DNA from 3 places in the Janthinobacterium sp. GL_088 genome. Region 2 is predicted to be linked to each of the others. Evidence: predicted binding sites of a transcription regulator. Region 2 holds the regulator's gene; each other region holds the start of a gene.
What was found. The regulator FNR, encoded in region 2, switches genes on or off when oxygen is low (the NO sensors DNR and NnrR bind a similar motif). The targets are predictions, from matches to a motif close to TTGATNNNNATCAA.

Region 1 (5,179 bases), 860 kb from region 2:
AGCTCCTGCGCCATGGCCGACAGGTGTCCCGCCAACCCGTGCGGACAGTCGGCGCGGTCGCCATGCACCTGCTCGACCTTGCGTGCCAGGCGTATCAGCTCGGGCAGCTGCTCGCGGTGCACGGCGTGGTAGCGCGCCAGGATGTGCTCCACCAGTTCGGTGGCCGAGGCCTCCTGCCAGTCAAGCTCGCCGCTGGCGTCAGTCCGTCCTGCCAGCAGTTTCAGTTCCTCGACGATGGGCGCCGTGTCCACGCCGGCCGCTTCGGCCGCCGCGCGCAATGTCTTGTTGCCGCCGCAGCAGAAATCCAGGCGGTGCGCATCGAACAGGCGCGTGGCGCCGGGGATGCGGCGGGCCAGCTGGCCCAGGGATTGTTCGATCAGTTCCATAGATACTCCTTGATGATGAATGTGGTGGTGTTATTGAACGGCGCCCGCGTGGTAGACGCCGGGCACGGCTTCGCCAGTCACTTCCAGCACGCCCACGGCGCCCTTGCCGGCGCGCGACAGCGCATGGTCGACCAGCAGATAGCTGCCAGGGTGCTGTACCTTGAGTTCGACGATGGTCGCGCCGCCCGGCGCCACGAGCGTCGTTTGCACGTCGTGTTTCGGGCTGCTGATCGAGCCTTCGCTGTACACCTTGTCGAAGATCTCGCCGATGATGTGGAACGATGAAATCTTGTTCGGGCCACCGACACCGAAATAGATGCGCACCGTCTCGCCGACTTTCGCCTGCAGTTTGTGCGTCTTGCTCAGGGCGCCCACTTCGCCATTGAAGACGTAGTAGTCGGGCAGCTCATTCGCCATTTTTTCCAGGTTCGGCTCCTGGTGCACGGGGGCGCCGTGCGGACGGCCCGTGTACATCTCGCCCTGCATCACGTAGTACTCGCGGTCGACTTTCGACAGGCCGCCTTCCGGTTCGACGAGGATCATGCCGTACATGCCGGCCGCGATATGCTGCGGCACCAGCGGCGTGGCGCAGTGGTACACGAACAGGCCCGGATTGAGCGCCTTGAAGGTGACGGTTTTTTCCTGCCCCGGCGCCACCTGCGTGTGCTGTCCGCCGCCATGGCCGCCCGTCACCGCATGCAGGTCGATCGAGTGGATCATCTTGCTGTCCTTGGCGTTGAACAGGGTCAGTTCCACCGTGTCGCCCACCTTCGCGCGCAGCATGGGGCCCGGCACTTGCCGGTTGAAGGTCCAATACGTAAAACTGGTGCCGTCATCGAGCTTGCCCGGCAGTTCCACCGTCTCCATCCGGTATTTCAGGGTTTGCGGCGCGCGCGCGCCGATGGCGGTCGGCACGGAGGCCGGATTCGCCGCCACGTTGACGGCAGATGGGTCGGGGCCACGCATCGGCGACGGCGCCGGCGTGTACAGGGCCAGCGCGGCGGCCTGGCTCGATTCGCTGGCGGCCTTCGGGGCCGCCGTCTCGGCCAGCGACGTGCCGCTTACTTCCAGCTTGCCTTCCATGCCGATCTGGCGGTGGCCGGGAATCGAGCAGTAATAGGTGAACGTGCCGGCGCGCGTGACCTTGAAGCGCACGGTGGTGCTGCCGCTATTGGCGCTGAACTTGGCCGATGCGACGTTCAGTTCCGGGATCAGCAAATCGTGCTCGGCGCCTTCGCCGCTTTTCAGCACGAGTTCCACCGTGTCGCCCACCTTGGCCGCCAGCACGGGGTTGACCTGGCCCTTGGCGTCGATGAACACCATCTTGCCGTCGACGATATTGGTTTGCAGTTCATAGCGCTTGAGCGTTGCGGCTACAGGTTTGGCCGCAGTGGCGGCGGCGCTGGCAGGCAGGCTCGCCTGGGCTTGCACGGACAGGGGCATGGCCAGTACGCAGACGGCGGCGGCGATGGCGCGGAGGGAGGGAGTCGTTTTCATCAAGCTTTCCTTGGTCTTGTATGCCGGTTCGGCACCCTTACCTAGGCAATCCGTGTGCCAGGAAAAACTTGTTTTAAATCAACGATTTGAAAAATGCAGGGTCGGTATGACCCTCTTTGGACGTGGTCCGTTGTACCCTGCATGGTACTTATGACCACCACTGCCATCCACCTGCTGTTACTGACCGACCTGGTCGCCGACCTGCCCGTGGCCGTGCGCCTGCAGCGCCTCGTCGGTAGCCTGCGCGCGCACTTCGGCTGCGAAGCCGTGGCCTTGCTCAAGCTCGATGGCGAACACTTGCGCCCCGTGGCAATGGCCGGCCTGGCCAGCGACGCGCTGGGACGCCGCTTCGCCGTCGCCGACCACCCGCGCCTGGCCGCCATCCTGCAGCGGCGCGGCGTGCTGTGCTTCCATCACGACAGCTCCCTGCCCGATCCCTACGATGGCCTGATCGCCGAGCGGGCCGGCGAGCCGCTGCCCGTGCACGACTGCATGGGCATGGCGCTGGACCTGGAAGGCGAACGCTGGGGCGTGATCACGCTCGACGCGCTGCAGGTCGGTACCTTCGATACGCAGGCGCAGCGCGACCTGGGCGAACTGGCCTGCGCCATCGAGGCGGCCGTGCGCGTGACGCGCCTGGAGACGGAAATCCGCGCCCTGCGCCTGTCGGGCGGCGCCATGCTGGCCGATGCACAGGCGCCGCGCGAGGAACATGACTTCGTCGGCCAGAGCAGCGCCATCACGCACTTGCTGCACGAATTGCAGGTGGTGGCCGATTCGGAACTGCCCGTGCTGCTGCTGGGAGAAACGGGCGTGGGCAAGGAACTGTGCGCGCACCGCCTGCACCGGCTGTCGCGCCGCGCCGGCAAGCCCCTGATCCACGTCAATTGCGCGGCCTTGCCCGAGTCCCTGGCCGAAAGCGAATTGTTCGGCCATGTACGCGGCGCGTTTTCCGGCGCCGTCAGCGACCGGCCCGGACGCTTCGAGGCGGCCGAAGGGGGCACCCTGTTTCTCGATGAAGTGGGGGAATTGCCATTGTCGATACAGGCCAAGCTGCTGCGCACCTTGCAAAATGGCGAAATCCAGCGCCTGGGCGCGGACCGGCCGCGCAGGGTCAACGTGCGCGTGATCGCCGCCACAAACCGCAGCCTGCGCGAGCATGTGCGCGACGGCTCGTTCCGCGCCGACCTGTATCACCGTCTATCCGTGTATCCCGTGCCGATTCCGCCGCTGCGCGAGCGGGGCAATGACGTGCTGCTGCTTGCCGGCGGCTTCCTGGAACTGAACCGCGCGCGCCTGGGCTTGCGCAGCCTGCGCCTGTCCGCTGCGGCGGAAAACGCCTTATGCCATTACCGCTGGCCGGGCAATGTACGCGAACTGGAACATGTGATCAGCCGGGCCGCGCTGAAAGCCGTGATCCGCGGCGCGGACCGCAAAGAGATAGTAACGCTGGAAACGGATATGCTCGACCTCGATGCGCTGGAAGCGCCGGCCGGCGCGGACGCGCTGCCACCAATGTCGGCCGCATGTGGGGCGCCGGCGGCGCCGCTGCTATCGATGCATCAGATCGTGGAAGCGAGCCAGCGCCAGGCCATCCGCCAAGCGCTGGTGCTGCATCAGGATAACTGGGCCGCCGCGGCACGGCAATTGGGACTCGACGCCAGCAATCTGCACAAGCTGGCGCGCCGGGTGGGGCTGAAGGCCTGAGCCGAACTCAAACTCAGCGGTGGATCACCAGGGTGGTCGGCAGGCTGTGAAGGTAGGCGGCCAGATCCTTGATGTCCTGGTTGCTCAGCGGTTTTACCTGGCCCGTCATGATGGCGTTGTTGCGGCCGTTGGCCTTGTCGCCCCGTTTATATGCCGTCAACGCGTGTTCCAGGTAATCCTTGTGCTGGCCCGCCAGTTTCGGGTACGACGGGTCGATGGGTGAGCCGTAATCCTTGCCGTGGCAGGTGGCGCAGCTGTATTTTTCGGCCAGGGCTTTACCTGTATTGATATTGCCGGCGGCGCTGGCACCAAGCGAGACGGTGGCGCAAACGAGGGCGGCGAGTAATTTTTTCATCTGGCTGGTCCTCAGTTCGGCTTGGCTTGTTGCGCATAATACGCGGCGACATCGGCGATATCCTGCTCCGACAGGCTGCTGGCGATACCCTTCATGCTGGGGTGCTTGCGGTCGCCTTTCTTGTAGGCTTGCAGCGCATTCTCGATATATTTTGCCGGCTGGCCGCCGATCATCGGCACCTGGAATACTTCGGGGAAGGTCGCCTTATAACCGGGGATGCCGTGGCAGCCGATACACATTTCCACCTTGGCAGGGGCTGCCTTGGCGTTTCCTACAATGTCAGCCGCTGTGACGGCATTTGCTATGCCGGCAAGCACGAGAAGTGCAAATATTTTTTTCATAGTGGCAATGTGAACAAAGGTAATCGGAGAAACGCCAGAGCTGGTTTTTATTGATTTTATGTATTGACAATTAAGGTTGACAATTAATCTGCTGCTTGCCGATTCTAGCCAAGATATTCTTGCAAGTCCACCTATAAAACCCGCATTGTAGGCAGGCAGGCACAGGCCGTCTGCGTGGCGGTGCGCCACAGTTCTGTTTATACTCACCATTTCCCTACTTTGGCAGACCGCTCATGCAAGCACAGCACACCCAGCAAGGCCAACGCTTCGAAGGTTCCGACAGCTATGTCGCCACCGCCGACCTGAAACTGGCCGTGAATGCGGCGCTGACCCTGCAACGCCCGCTGCTGATCAAGGGCGAACCGGGCACGGGCAAGACCATGCTGGCCGAGGAAGTAGCCGCCGCGCTGAACATGCCGCTGATGCAATGGCATATCAAATCGACCACCAAGGCGCAGCAGGGCCTGTACGAATATGATGCCGTCTCACGCCTGCGCGATTCGCAGCTGGGCGACGAGCGCGTGCGCGACATCCAGAACTACATCGTCAAGGGCGTGCTGTGGCAGGCCTTCACGGCGCCCGAACCGGTGGTGCTGCTGATCGATGAAATCGACAAGGCCGACATCGAATTCCCGAACGACCTGCTGCGCGAACTGGACCGCATGGAATTCTATGTCTACGAAACGCGCGAAATGGTCACGGCGCGCCACCGTCCGCTCGTCATCATCACCTCGAACAACGAAAAGGAATTGCCGGACGCCTTTTTGCGCCGCTGCTTCTTCCACTACATCAAATTCCCGGACAAGGACACGATGGAGCAGATCGTCGCCGTCCATTACCCGCACCTGAAACAGGAATTGCTGGCGCAGGCGCTGCAAACCTTCTATGAAGTG
Region 2 (5,179 bases):
GGGCGCCATCGCCCTGTGGACGGGCTTTACCTTTGTCGGCTACTTCACGCCGATCAAGGAACTGGCGCAGTCGGTGACCACCCTGAACTTCGGTCCCTGGGAATGGTTCTGGGTCTTGTTCTACAGCCTGGCAACCTACGGCAACGCGGGCTGGCTGCGCGAGCAGGTGTGCAAATACATGTGCCCCTACGCGCGCTTCCAGAGCGCCATGTTCGACCAGGACACCCTGATCATCACCTATGATGCCAAGCGCGGCGAACCACGCGGCGCCATGAGCAAGAAGGCCGGCAACAACGACAAGCTGGGCGATTGCATCGACTGTACCCTGTGCGTGCAGGTGTGTCCGACCGGTATCGATATCCGCAACGGCCTGCAGTATGAATGCATCGGTTGCGCCGCTTGCGTCGATGCCTGCAACAGCGTGATGGACAAGGTTGACCGGCCACGGGGACTGGTACGCTACAGTACCGACCATGCGATGGAAAACAACTTCAATTCGAAGCAGATACGCCAGCGCGCCATGCGCCCGCGCGTCCTGATCTACACTTCCATCCTGGCCCTGATCATCATCGCCGTATGTACGTCGCTGGCCCTGCGCACGCCCCTGAAAATGGACGTGATCCGCGACCGCGGTTCGATGGGACGCGAAGTGGAAGACGGCATGATTGAAAACGTCTACCGTCTGCAGATCATGAACACGTCGGAGCAAACCCAGCATTTCAAGATCAGCGCTTCCGGCTTGCCGGGCCTGACCTTGCTGACGCGCGAAGAAGTGACCTTGCAGCCGACGGAAACGCTGGGTTGGCCGATCCGTCTGCGCGTGCCGCACGGCGTGGGAGAGAAGGGTTCGAACAAGATTGCGATCGAATTGCACTCGCTGGACGACCCGTCGCTGCATGTGCGTGAAAGCGCGGTATTCATCGTGCCACGTTAACAAGGAAAGGCGGACGGGGACCGGGTGCCCTCGCCGCCGCCACGAAGTTGCAGGAAGGCCGGTCCCCATGCGGGGACTGGCTGATTAAACAGGAGAAATATCATGTCCGACAGTCTGAAACTGCAAGCCCCCGTTGCACCGTGGTACAAGCATCGCTGGCCATGGCTGCTGATGATCGGCCCCGGCCTGTCCGTGGTCGTCGGCAGCTTCATGGGCTATATCGCGTTTACGCAGCCCGATGCGCTGGTGGTGGGCGATTATTACAAGCAGGGCAAGGCGATCAACCAGGATTTGAAGCGCGACACGATCGCCAGCGACCTGGCCATGGATACGAGCCTGTCGTATGACGTGGCGCAAGCACGCCTGACCGGTTCCGTGCACAGCTTCGGCAAGGCTTACCAGGGTCCGCTGCAGCTGCACCTGGCGCATGCGACCCTGCCGGAAAAGGATATCAAGGTGCTGGTGCAGCCCGATGCGGCCGGCAATTTTTCCGTGGCGCTGCCGATGCTCGAGCGCAGCCGCTGGCAAGTGCTGGTGGAAAACGACAAACGCGAGTGGCGCCTGTCCGGCATCTGGACCTGGCCGCTGCAACGCAGCATCGCGCTGCATGCGGACGAAGAGCTGTAAGCCTTATTTGCAGATGTCGGTTCCGGCCGTAATGGCCTTCAGCTTGGCCGGCTGCAATATCTCGATCTCGCGGTTCGACACGCGCAGCCAGCCTTCCTTCTTGAATTTGGATAGCAGGCGGCTGACGCTCTCGATGGTCAGGCCCAGGTAGTTGCCGATTTCCTCGCGCGACATGCGCAGCTGGAAATTGCTGCCCGAATAGCCGCGCGCTTCATAGCGCGACGCCAGGTTGACGATGAAGGCGGCAAACCGCTGCGTCGCCTGCATATTGCCCAGCAACAGCATCACGCTTTGCTCGCGCGTGATTTCCTGGCTCATCATGCGGTGGAAATGGCGCAGCAGGGTCGGCATATTGCCCAGCAATTGTTCCAGGCTGGAAAACGGGATTTCACACACTTCGCTGTCTTCCAGCGCCACTGCATTACAGTGGTGGCGGTCGGCGCTGATGGCATCCATGCCCAGCAGTTCGCCCGCCATCTGAAAACCCGTCACCTGCTCTTCGCCACCGGGATTGATCTGGTACGTCTTGAAGTGCCCCAGGCGGATCGCATACAGGTTCTGGAACGAGTCACCGATGCGGAACAGCGAGGCGCCGCGCACGATCTTGCGGCGGCGGCCGATGATCTGGTCCAGCCTGTCCATGTCGCCCACATCGAGGCCCATCGGCAGGCACAATTGATGCATGCTGCAGGTCGAGCATCGCGCACGCAACGCCTCCACGTTCACGGTGGGCAAGGTGGGAGTGAGTAGCGCTTCAGTCATGTCGGTACCTTTTAGAAAATGCAACAACAAGTTTACTGCATACAGCTGCATACAGGGTTGCCGTATGCCAATTTCACCGTAATTTCGGCGAATAAACGACGTCCAGCCTTTAATTATATGGCAACATCGTCAAAAGCCCGTACGGGGCGGGCAATTTGCGCGGTGGCGCTTGCCAAGCTGGTGTATTGATAGGAAAATTCCTGACAGCATTATCTGCCGCCTGTGCCGCCCGGTACTGAAAAGGAAATCATGAAGCCTCTCGGCATCAAAGCAAAAGTCGCGCTGGCCACCAGCCTGACCTCGATCGCCATGATCGCGCTGGTCACCATGATCCAGGTGCAGCACATGCGCGACGACTTCACCCGAGTACTGCTGAGCCAGCAATCGTCCCTGATCACCCGCACCGCTGCCGAGCTCGACGACAAGCTGGGCATGCTGCTGCAGATCGTCACCCTGACGGCCCGGCAACAGCCGCCGGAATTGATCGCCCGGCCCGTCCAATTGCGCGAATACTATTCGCGCCGCTCGATGCTGGTGCTGTTCGATGACGTGCTGGTGCTCGACGCGCAGGGCGCCATCGTGGCCGACATGCCGGAAGTGGCGGGGCGCGCCGGCATCAACGTTGCCGAGCGCGAGTATTTCCAGACCGTCCTGCGCACGCGCCAGCCCATGATCACCGAACCGATGCTTGGTAAATCGAGCGGCATGCCCATCGTGCAGATGGTGGCGCCCGTGCTGGCCGCCGATGGCCGGGTGGCCGGCGTGGTGATCGGCGTGCTGCGCCTGTACAAGGACAACCTGCTGGGCCGCCTGCGCTCGGAAAAGATCGGCAAGAGCGGCTATTATTTCATCCTCACGCGCGGCGCCGTGCCGCGCTATGTGCTGCACCCCGATACGAGCCGCTTGCTGCAACCGCGCAAGCCGAACGCCAACCTGACGACGACCCAGTTGCTGAAGGAAGATGGCGAAGGCAGCATGGTCAGCACCAACAGCCGGGGCATCACGGCCGTCAACAGCTTCAAGCGCCTGAAATCCGTGAACTGGCTGCTGGCCGCCTCGCTGCCCGTCGAGGATGCCTTCGAACCGTTCGATGGCGTGCTGTACCGGCTGGTGCTGTGGAGCATCCTCGCTTCGCTGCTGGCCGCTGCCGTTCTGGGCTGGGTCACCGTGCGCCTGCTGTCGCCGCTGGTGCGCCTGCGCAACACCTTGCTGGCCCTGCGCACCAGCGGCAGCCGCTTCACCCCCGTGCCGGTACGGCAGCGCGACGAGATCGGCGAACTGACGGAAGCGTTCAACGGCCTGATGAGCGAACGCGACCGCCTGCAGCAGGAACTCGAAGCGCGCGCGGCGGAGCTGGAACAGGAACGCGACCGCGCCGAAGCGGCCAACCGCGCGAAGAGCGATTTCGTGGCCAACATGAGCCATGAAATCCGCACGCCCCTCAATGCCGTGCTGGGCATGGTGTATTTGCTGGGCAATACCAGGCTCGACACGGAACAGCGCAAGTATCTGACCATGGTGCGCGTGGCGGGCCAGTCGCTGCTGGGTATCCTCAACGACGTGCTCGACTATTCGAAGATCGAGGCGCGCCGCATGGAATTGTCGCCTGTCGAATTCGACCTCGACGAAGTCATGAATACCCTGGCCACGACGATGACGATGAATGCGGGCGAAAAGGAACTGGAACTGGCCATCGCCGTCGAACCCGACGTACCGCGGCGCCTCGTCGGCGACGCTCAGCGCCTGCAGCAAATCCTCGTCAACCTCGCCGGCAACGCCATCAAGTTCACGGAGAGCGGCGAAGTGGTGGTGGCCGTCAGCCTGGCCGAGAGCAAGAGCGAGAGCAAGAGCGAGAGCGGCCGCGCCTGGCTGCGCTTCGAAGTGCGCGACACGGGCATCGGCATGACGGAACTGCAGCAACAACAGCTGTTTTCCGCGTTTTCCCAGGGCGACCAGAGCATCACGCGGCGCTTCGGCGGCACGGGCCTGGGCCTGGCCATCAGCAAGCAGCTGATCCACATGATGGGCGGCGACATCGCCGTCGCCAGCAGCGAAGGCAAGGGCAGCCGTTTCTGGTTCAGCGTGCCCTTCGAGATGCTGGCGCAACCGGCCGAAACGCGGCGCACGCCGGCGCTGGGCCAGCTGCGCCTGCTGGTGGCCGACGACAACCGCACCACGCGCGAACTGATCGTCAAGCTGATCGAGGCGTGGGGCTGGCTGGCCGACGAAGTGGACTCCGGCTTTGCCGCCATCGAACTGTACCGCGAACGCCTGGCGCAGCAGCAACCATACGACGTGGTGCTGGCCGACTGGCACATGCCCGTCATGGACGGCCTGGCCACAGCCAAGGCCATCCGCCAGGCGGCCAGCGGCCAGCGCCAGCCCATCGTGGTGATGGTCAACGCCTTCGCCCGCAACCACCTGGAGGAAATTTCCAGCGCGGCCGAGGCCGACGTTGTGCTGATGAAGCCGATCACGGGCTCCAGCCTGTTCGATGCCCTGCACCAGGCACTGATTACCAAGAACGACGGCGGCGAGCCACGCATGCTGCACCAGCCGCTGGGCACGGAACTGGCCGGCGTGCATTTCCTGCTGGTGGAAGACAATCATTTGAACCAGGCCGTGGCGCGCGGCATCCTCGAACACATGGGCGCCACCCTGGACGTGGTGGGCGACGGCTTGCAAGCCGTGGAACGGCTGCGCACGGAAGCGTTGCGCTACGACATCGTGCTGATGGACATGCAGATGCCCGTCATGGACGGTTTCAGCGCCACCCACATCATCCGCACGGAACTGCGCCTGAACCTGCCCGTGATCGCCATGACGGCCGGCGTGCTGGCGTCCGAGCGCGAGCGC
Region 3 (5,179 bases), 2.2 Mb from region 2:
TCGAAGACGGCGTGGCCCGATTCGAAATGCCGGCGAAACAGAATGCCTGCTTCGGCAAACTGCATCAGCACGCGGTAGATGGTGGCCAGGCCCACGTCGATCTTTTCGGCCAGCAACAGCTTGTAGACATCGTCCGCACTCAGGTGCTTGATCGTGCCTTCTTGAAACAGCTGCAGAATCCGCAAGCGGGGGATGGTGACTTTCAAGCCCGATTCACGCAGTTCCCTCAATATATCCATGTCTCCCATTCCTTTTTGTAGTCGCTTGAGCGAGGTAGTGCATTATATCGCAAATGATAATCATTACTATTCTCATTTGTATTGTGCGGAGTGGAAATAGTATGCTGGCTAGCAGGCCTGTCAACCAGTGACATCGGCGCAAGCTCCGATTGCGTTGCACGCATCTTGCATTGGAATTGCAAAACCAAGGTCGATATCGCTACACTGTGCAGCAAGGAATAACAATGGAGCAGGGACATGGACCGATTTGATGCGATGCGTATTTTTACCCGCATCGTCGAACTGCGCAGTTTCACGCAGGCGGCGCATGACCTCGGTTACCCGAAGGCGACCGTCACGCATGCGATCAAGCAGCTTGAAGCGCGGCTGCGCGTGCGCCTGCTGCAGCGGACCACGCGGCAAGTGACGCCCACGCCCGATGGGGACGCGTATTACCAGCGTTGCGTGCGCCTGCTGGCGGACCTGGAAGAAACGGAAGCCGTGTTCAGTTCGGCGGCGCAGCAGCCGGCCGGCAAGCTGCGCATCGACCTGCACGCGACCCTGGCCATGCATTTCGTGATGCCCGTGCTGGACCAGTTCTGCGCCCGCTATCCGCTGATCGAACTGGAAATCGGCATGGGCGACCGCCTCGTCGATCTGGTGCGCGAAGGCGTCGATTGCGTGCTGCGCGCGGGCGAACTGGGCGACTCGTCGATGGTGGCGCGCCGCGTGGCGCTGCTCGACCAGGTGACGTGCGCCAGCCCCTCCTACCTGGCCGCGCACGGCACGCCGGAGAATCTGGCGCAACTGGATGGCCACCGCGCCGTCAATTTCTTTTCCACCCAGTCGGGCAAGGTCTGGCCCTTCGACTTCAAGGTGGATGGGCAGCGGCACAGCGTAGCCTTGCCTGGCACGGTGTCCGTCAACAATGCGGACGCCTACCACGCCTGCTGCCGCGCGGGCATGGGCTTGATCCAGGCCCCCCGGTATCACCTTGAACTGGCGCTGGCGACGGGCGAACTGGTGGAAGTGCTACGGGACTGGCGGCCCGACCCGCTGCCCGTGTCCGTGCTGTATCCCCATCACCGGCAACTGTCGCCCCGTGTGCGCGTGTTTGCCGACTGGGTCGGCAGCCTGTTTGACGGCGTGCAGTGATTGGCATGCTCGCGCTGCGCTGCCGCATTTTCTTGACCTGGGCAAAGGAAAAAATCCCTCTAGTGATGCCATCTAGCACTATTTGATGTGGATCAAAGTTTTTGTTGCACTGCACTCTTAGACTTCGCAGCGTTACTTAACGACAAAAAGAGGGAACTAGAATGAAAAAGTCCGCAACTGCAGCAGCAATCGTCCTGGCCGCCATCGGCGCATTCGCCGGCAACGCAATGGCACAGGAAAGCCCATGGCTGGTCCGTGCGCGCGCCGTGCATATCGATCCGGCCGATAAATCTGCTCCGATCGGCGGCATCGGCGCATCCGACCGTTTGCATGTGAGCAGCAAGACGATTCCTGAAATCGATATTTCGTATTTCTTCACCCCGAACATTGCTGCCGAGCTGATCCTGACCTACCCGCAAAAGCATGACGTCAAGCTCGATGGCAACAATATCGGTACCTTCAAGCATTTGCCGCCGACCTTGTCGCTGCAATACCACTTCATGCCTGAAAAACAGTTCAGCCCATATGTGGGTGCCGGCGTGAACTACACGAATATCTCGGACGTGAAATTGCTGAACGGCGCCGGTCGCCTGGAACACGACAGCTGGGGCTACTCGCTGCAAGCCGGTGTCGACTACAAGCTGGATAAAAACTGGTCGCTGAACTTCGACATCAAGAAAGTGCAGATCCGCAGCGATGTGTTCATCGGTGGCGCCAAAGCCAGCGAAGTCAAGGTCGATCCTGTCCTGATCGGCGTCGGCGTCGGTTACCGCTTCTAAGCATTGCATGACAGCGCCCGCGCGGCGCGGACAATAAAAAAGGACGGCCAGGTTTACTCCTGGCCGTCCTTTTCGCATTGCAAGTGCCGCCTTATTTTTTCAGCGTCTTTTCCAGCGCCAGCTGGTAGTCCGTCTTTTCGTAGCCGGCCAAATACTTGTTCGTCGCGTCGAGGAAGGCGCGCGAGCGGTAGGCCGCTTCCAGGTCCTTGACCCATGGCTTGGCCTTGTCGGCCGTGCGGATGGCCACCAGGTTGATGTAGCTGTCCGAGATCTTTTCCACGCTAAGGGCCGACGTCAGCTTCATGCCGGCGGCCAGGGCGAAGTTACCGTTGACGAAAGCGTAGTCGGCGTCGGCCAGCGAACGTGGCAGCTGCGCCGCTTCCAGCGGCACCAGTTTCAGCTTCTTCGGGTTGTCCAGCACGTCGCGCTCGGACGCGCGCAGCGGGTCGACGTTCGGTTTCAGTTTGATCCAGCCCATCTTGGCCAGCATGACCAGCGCGCGCGCCTGGTTGGTCGGGTCGTTCGGCATGGTGATGGTGGCGCCGTTCTTCACGTCCGCCAGGGACTTTTGCTTGCCGCCGTACAGGCCGATCGGCATGGTCGGCACGGTGATCAGGGAGCTCAGTGGCAGCTTGTTATCGGTGGCGAACTTGGTCAGATACACGATGTGCTGGAACACGTTGGCGTCCAGCGAACCTTCGGCCAGCGCGTAGTTCGGCTGCACGTAGTCGTTGAATTCGACGATCTTGACTTTGTAACCCTGTTTTTCCAGGATAGGCTTGATGCCCAGCTTTAGCTGGTCCGAATACGGGCCGGAGCTGGTGCCGATGACGAGTTCTTTCGGGTCCTTGGCGTGGGCGGCGGTGGCGAAGGCCAGGCTGGCGGCGGCCAGGAGCAGGTTGCGGCGAATATGGTTCATGCTTTTCCTTGTACTGAAATACTGAAGATGAATTAACGTTTGTCGAGGCGCTTGGCGATGCGCGTGCCGGCGAACTGGATGGTTTGCACCAGCACGATCAGGATGGCCACGGTGGCGACCATGATGTCCGTCTCGAAGCGGTAGTAGCCGTAGCGGATGGCCAGGTCGCCGATGCCGCCGCCGCCCACCACGCCGGCCACGGCCGAATACGACAGGAAGCTGATCGACAGCACGGTCAGGGCCAGCACCAAGCCGGAGCGCGCTTCGACCAGCAGCACGCGGAAGATGATCTGCATTTCCGACGCGCCCATGGCGTGCGCCGCCTCGATCACGCCGCGCGGCACTTCGCGCAGGTTCTGCTCCACCAGGCGCGCCAGGTAGGGAATGGCGGCGAACGACAGCGGCACGGCAGCGGCCAGCGGGCCGATCGAGGTGCCCGCGATGATGCGCGTAAACGGCGTCAGGGCGACCAGCAAAATGATGAAGGGGAAGCTGCGCACGGTGTTCACCAGCCAGCCGAGGATCATCGACAGCGGACGGTTTTCCAGCGACTGGCCTTCCGAGACGAGGAACAGCAGGATGCCCAGCGGGCCGCCGATCAGGATGGCGGCCGTCAGTCCAATGCCCAGCATGGTCATGGTCTGGCCCAGCGCCACCCAGATTTCCGGCAGCAGCTTGATGACGTTATTGATCGATTCTTCAAACATGTGTTGCATCCTTCCATGCGGTGGCTTCAAACGCCTCGGTGCCGTAATACGCCAGCTCGCGTCCCAGCGCCGTCTTGCGCGGGGTGGCCGTGTCGCTCAAATCGAATTGTTCGGCGATGGCGCCGTTTTCCACGACGGCGACCCGGTTGCAGATGGCGCCCAGCACCGACAGTTCATGGCTGACGATGACGATGGTCACGCCAAGGCGCGCATTGATGTCGCGCAGGGTGTCGAGCAGGGCGCGCGTCGTTTCCGCGTCCAGCGCGGACGTCGGCTCGTCGCACAGCAGCACGTCGGGGTGGCTGGCCAGGGCGCGGGCGATCGCCACGCGCTGTTTCTGCCCGCCGGACAATTGTGCCGGATAGCTGTGCAGCTTGTCGGACAAGCCGACCAGCGCCAGGCATTCCTCGACCCTGGCGGCGATCTGCTCGCCCTTGGTCGTGCCATGGATTTTCAGGGGGAAGGCGACGTTGTCGAAGACGCTGGCGTTTTGCAGCAGATTGAATTGCTGGAAAATCATGCCGATGTTCTGGCGCGCGTCGCGCAATTCGCTCTTGCCCAGGCGCGTCAGTTCGCGTCCGGCCACGGTAATGGTGCCGCTGTCAGGGCGCTCGAGCAGGTTAATCAGGCGCAGCAAGGTCGATTTTCCGGCGCCGCTCTTGCCGATCAGGCCGAAAATATCACCGGGATAGACTTCCAGCGTGACCGATTTGACCGCGTGGAATTGTTCGCCTTTGGGCAGCGCGAAGGTCTTGTTTGCGCCATCGATGCGAATCACCGGCGTACGGTGTGATGTGGTCATGCAGTGTTTCCTTTTTTATTAGGCCGTGACAGGCGCGCTTGCAGGGGCCAAATCGCCCAGCCTGTTACGTCGGTTGCATAGTATACCTCCGATCGTGTTATTACTCCTACGACAGAATCTTGCTTTGAATATGCAAATAATGTCTATATGGGTGTTTGGCGAGAGTAAACGTGGTTTTTGCGCGATCAGCCAATGGAAAATTCGACGGGAATCGATAATTCCAGCGGGTCCGGCCGTTCCTTGGGAATGCGCGGCAGTGGCGCCGCCCGTTGCAAAGTGTCGAGCGCGGCCTGATCCAGTGCTGCGGAACCGGAACTGCGCTCGATGGCGGCCTCCAGCACCTGGCCATCGCGGTCGATGCGGCAGCGCAGATACACGACGCCCTGTTCCTGCTTCGCGCGCGACGCCGTCGGATAGCGGCGGAAGCGTTCCATGCGCGCCAAAACCTTGCCTTCCCAGCTAGATACGCCGCTGCGCAGCTCCTGTGGCGCGGGCGGCAGCACAGGCGAGGGCGGTGCCGCCGCGACAGACGCCGTGGCCACCGCTGCCGGCGTGACGGGGGCTTGGCGCACCTCGGCGACGGCTGCGATGGCCTCGGC

Region 1: nirK (copper-containing nitrite reductase) is a predicted target of FNR. The motif match lies at 1,952-1,965, and genes of this name have one in related genera.
Region 3: AC3IQ7_RS20390 (OmpW/AlkL family protein) is a predicted target of FNR. The motif match lies at 1,456-1,469, and genes of this name have one in related genera.

Annotation. Positions count from the first base shown of each region.
Region 1 covers NZ_CM174453.1:5,891,683-5,896,861, forward strand. The annotation lists gene ytfE (iron-sulfur cluster repair protein YtfE) at 1-386, opposite strand, end outside; gene nirK (copper-containing nitrite reductase) at 417-1,883, opposite strand; gene norR (nitric oxide reductase transcriptional regulator NorR) at 2,034-3,590, shown strand; gene AC3IQ7_RS26335 (c-type cytochrome) at 3,604-3,945, opposite strand; gene AC3IQ7_RS26340 (c-type cytochrome) at 3,957-4,286, opposite strand; gene AC3IQ7_RS26345 (AAA family ATPase) at 4,520-5,179, shown strand, end outside.
Region 2 covers NZ_CM174453.1:280,190-285,368, forward strand. The annotation lists gene ccoG (cytochrome c oxidase accessory protein CcoG) at 1-934, shown strand, start outside; gene AC3IQ7_RS01185 (FixH family protein) at 1,037-1,561, shown strand; gene fnr (fumarate/nitrate reduction transcriptional regulator Fnr) at 1,565-2,323, opposite strand; gene AC3IQ7_RS01195 (hybrid sensor histidine kinase/response regulator) at 2,573-5,179, shown strand, end outside.
Region 3 covers NZ_CM174453.1:4,566,742-4,571,920, reverse strand. The annotation lists gene fur (ferric iron uptake transcriptional regulator) at 1-239, opposite strand, end outside; gene AC3IQ7_RS20395 (LysR family transcriptional regulator) at 477-1,373, shown strand; gene AC3IQ7_RS20390 (OmpW/AlkL family protein) at 1,535-2,152, shown strand; gene AC3IQ7_RS20385 (MetQ/NlpA family ABC transporter substrate-binding protein) at 2,244-3,071, opposite strand; gene AC3IQ7_RS20380 (methionine ABC transporter permease) at 3,104-3,778, opposite strand; gene AC3IQ7_RS20375 (methionine ABC transporter ATP-binding protein) at 3,771-4,580, opposite strand; gene AC3IQ7_RS20370 (TonB family protein) at 4,766-5,179, opposite strand, start outside.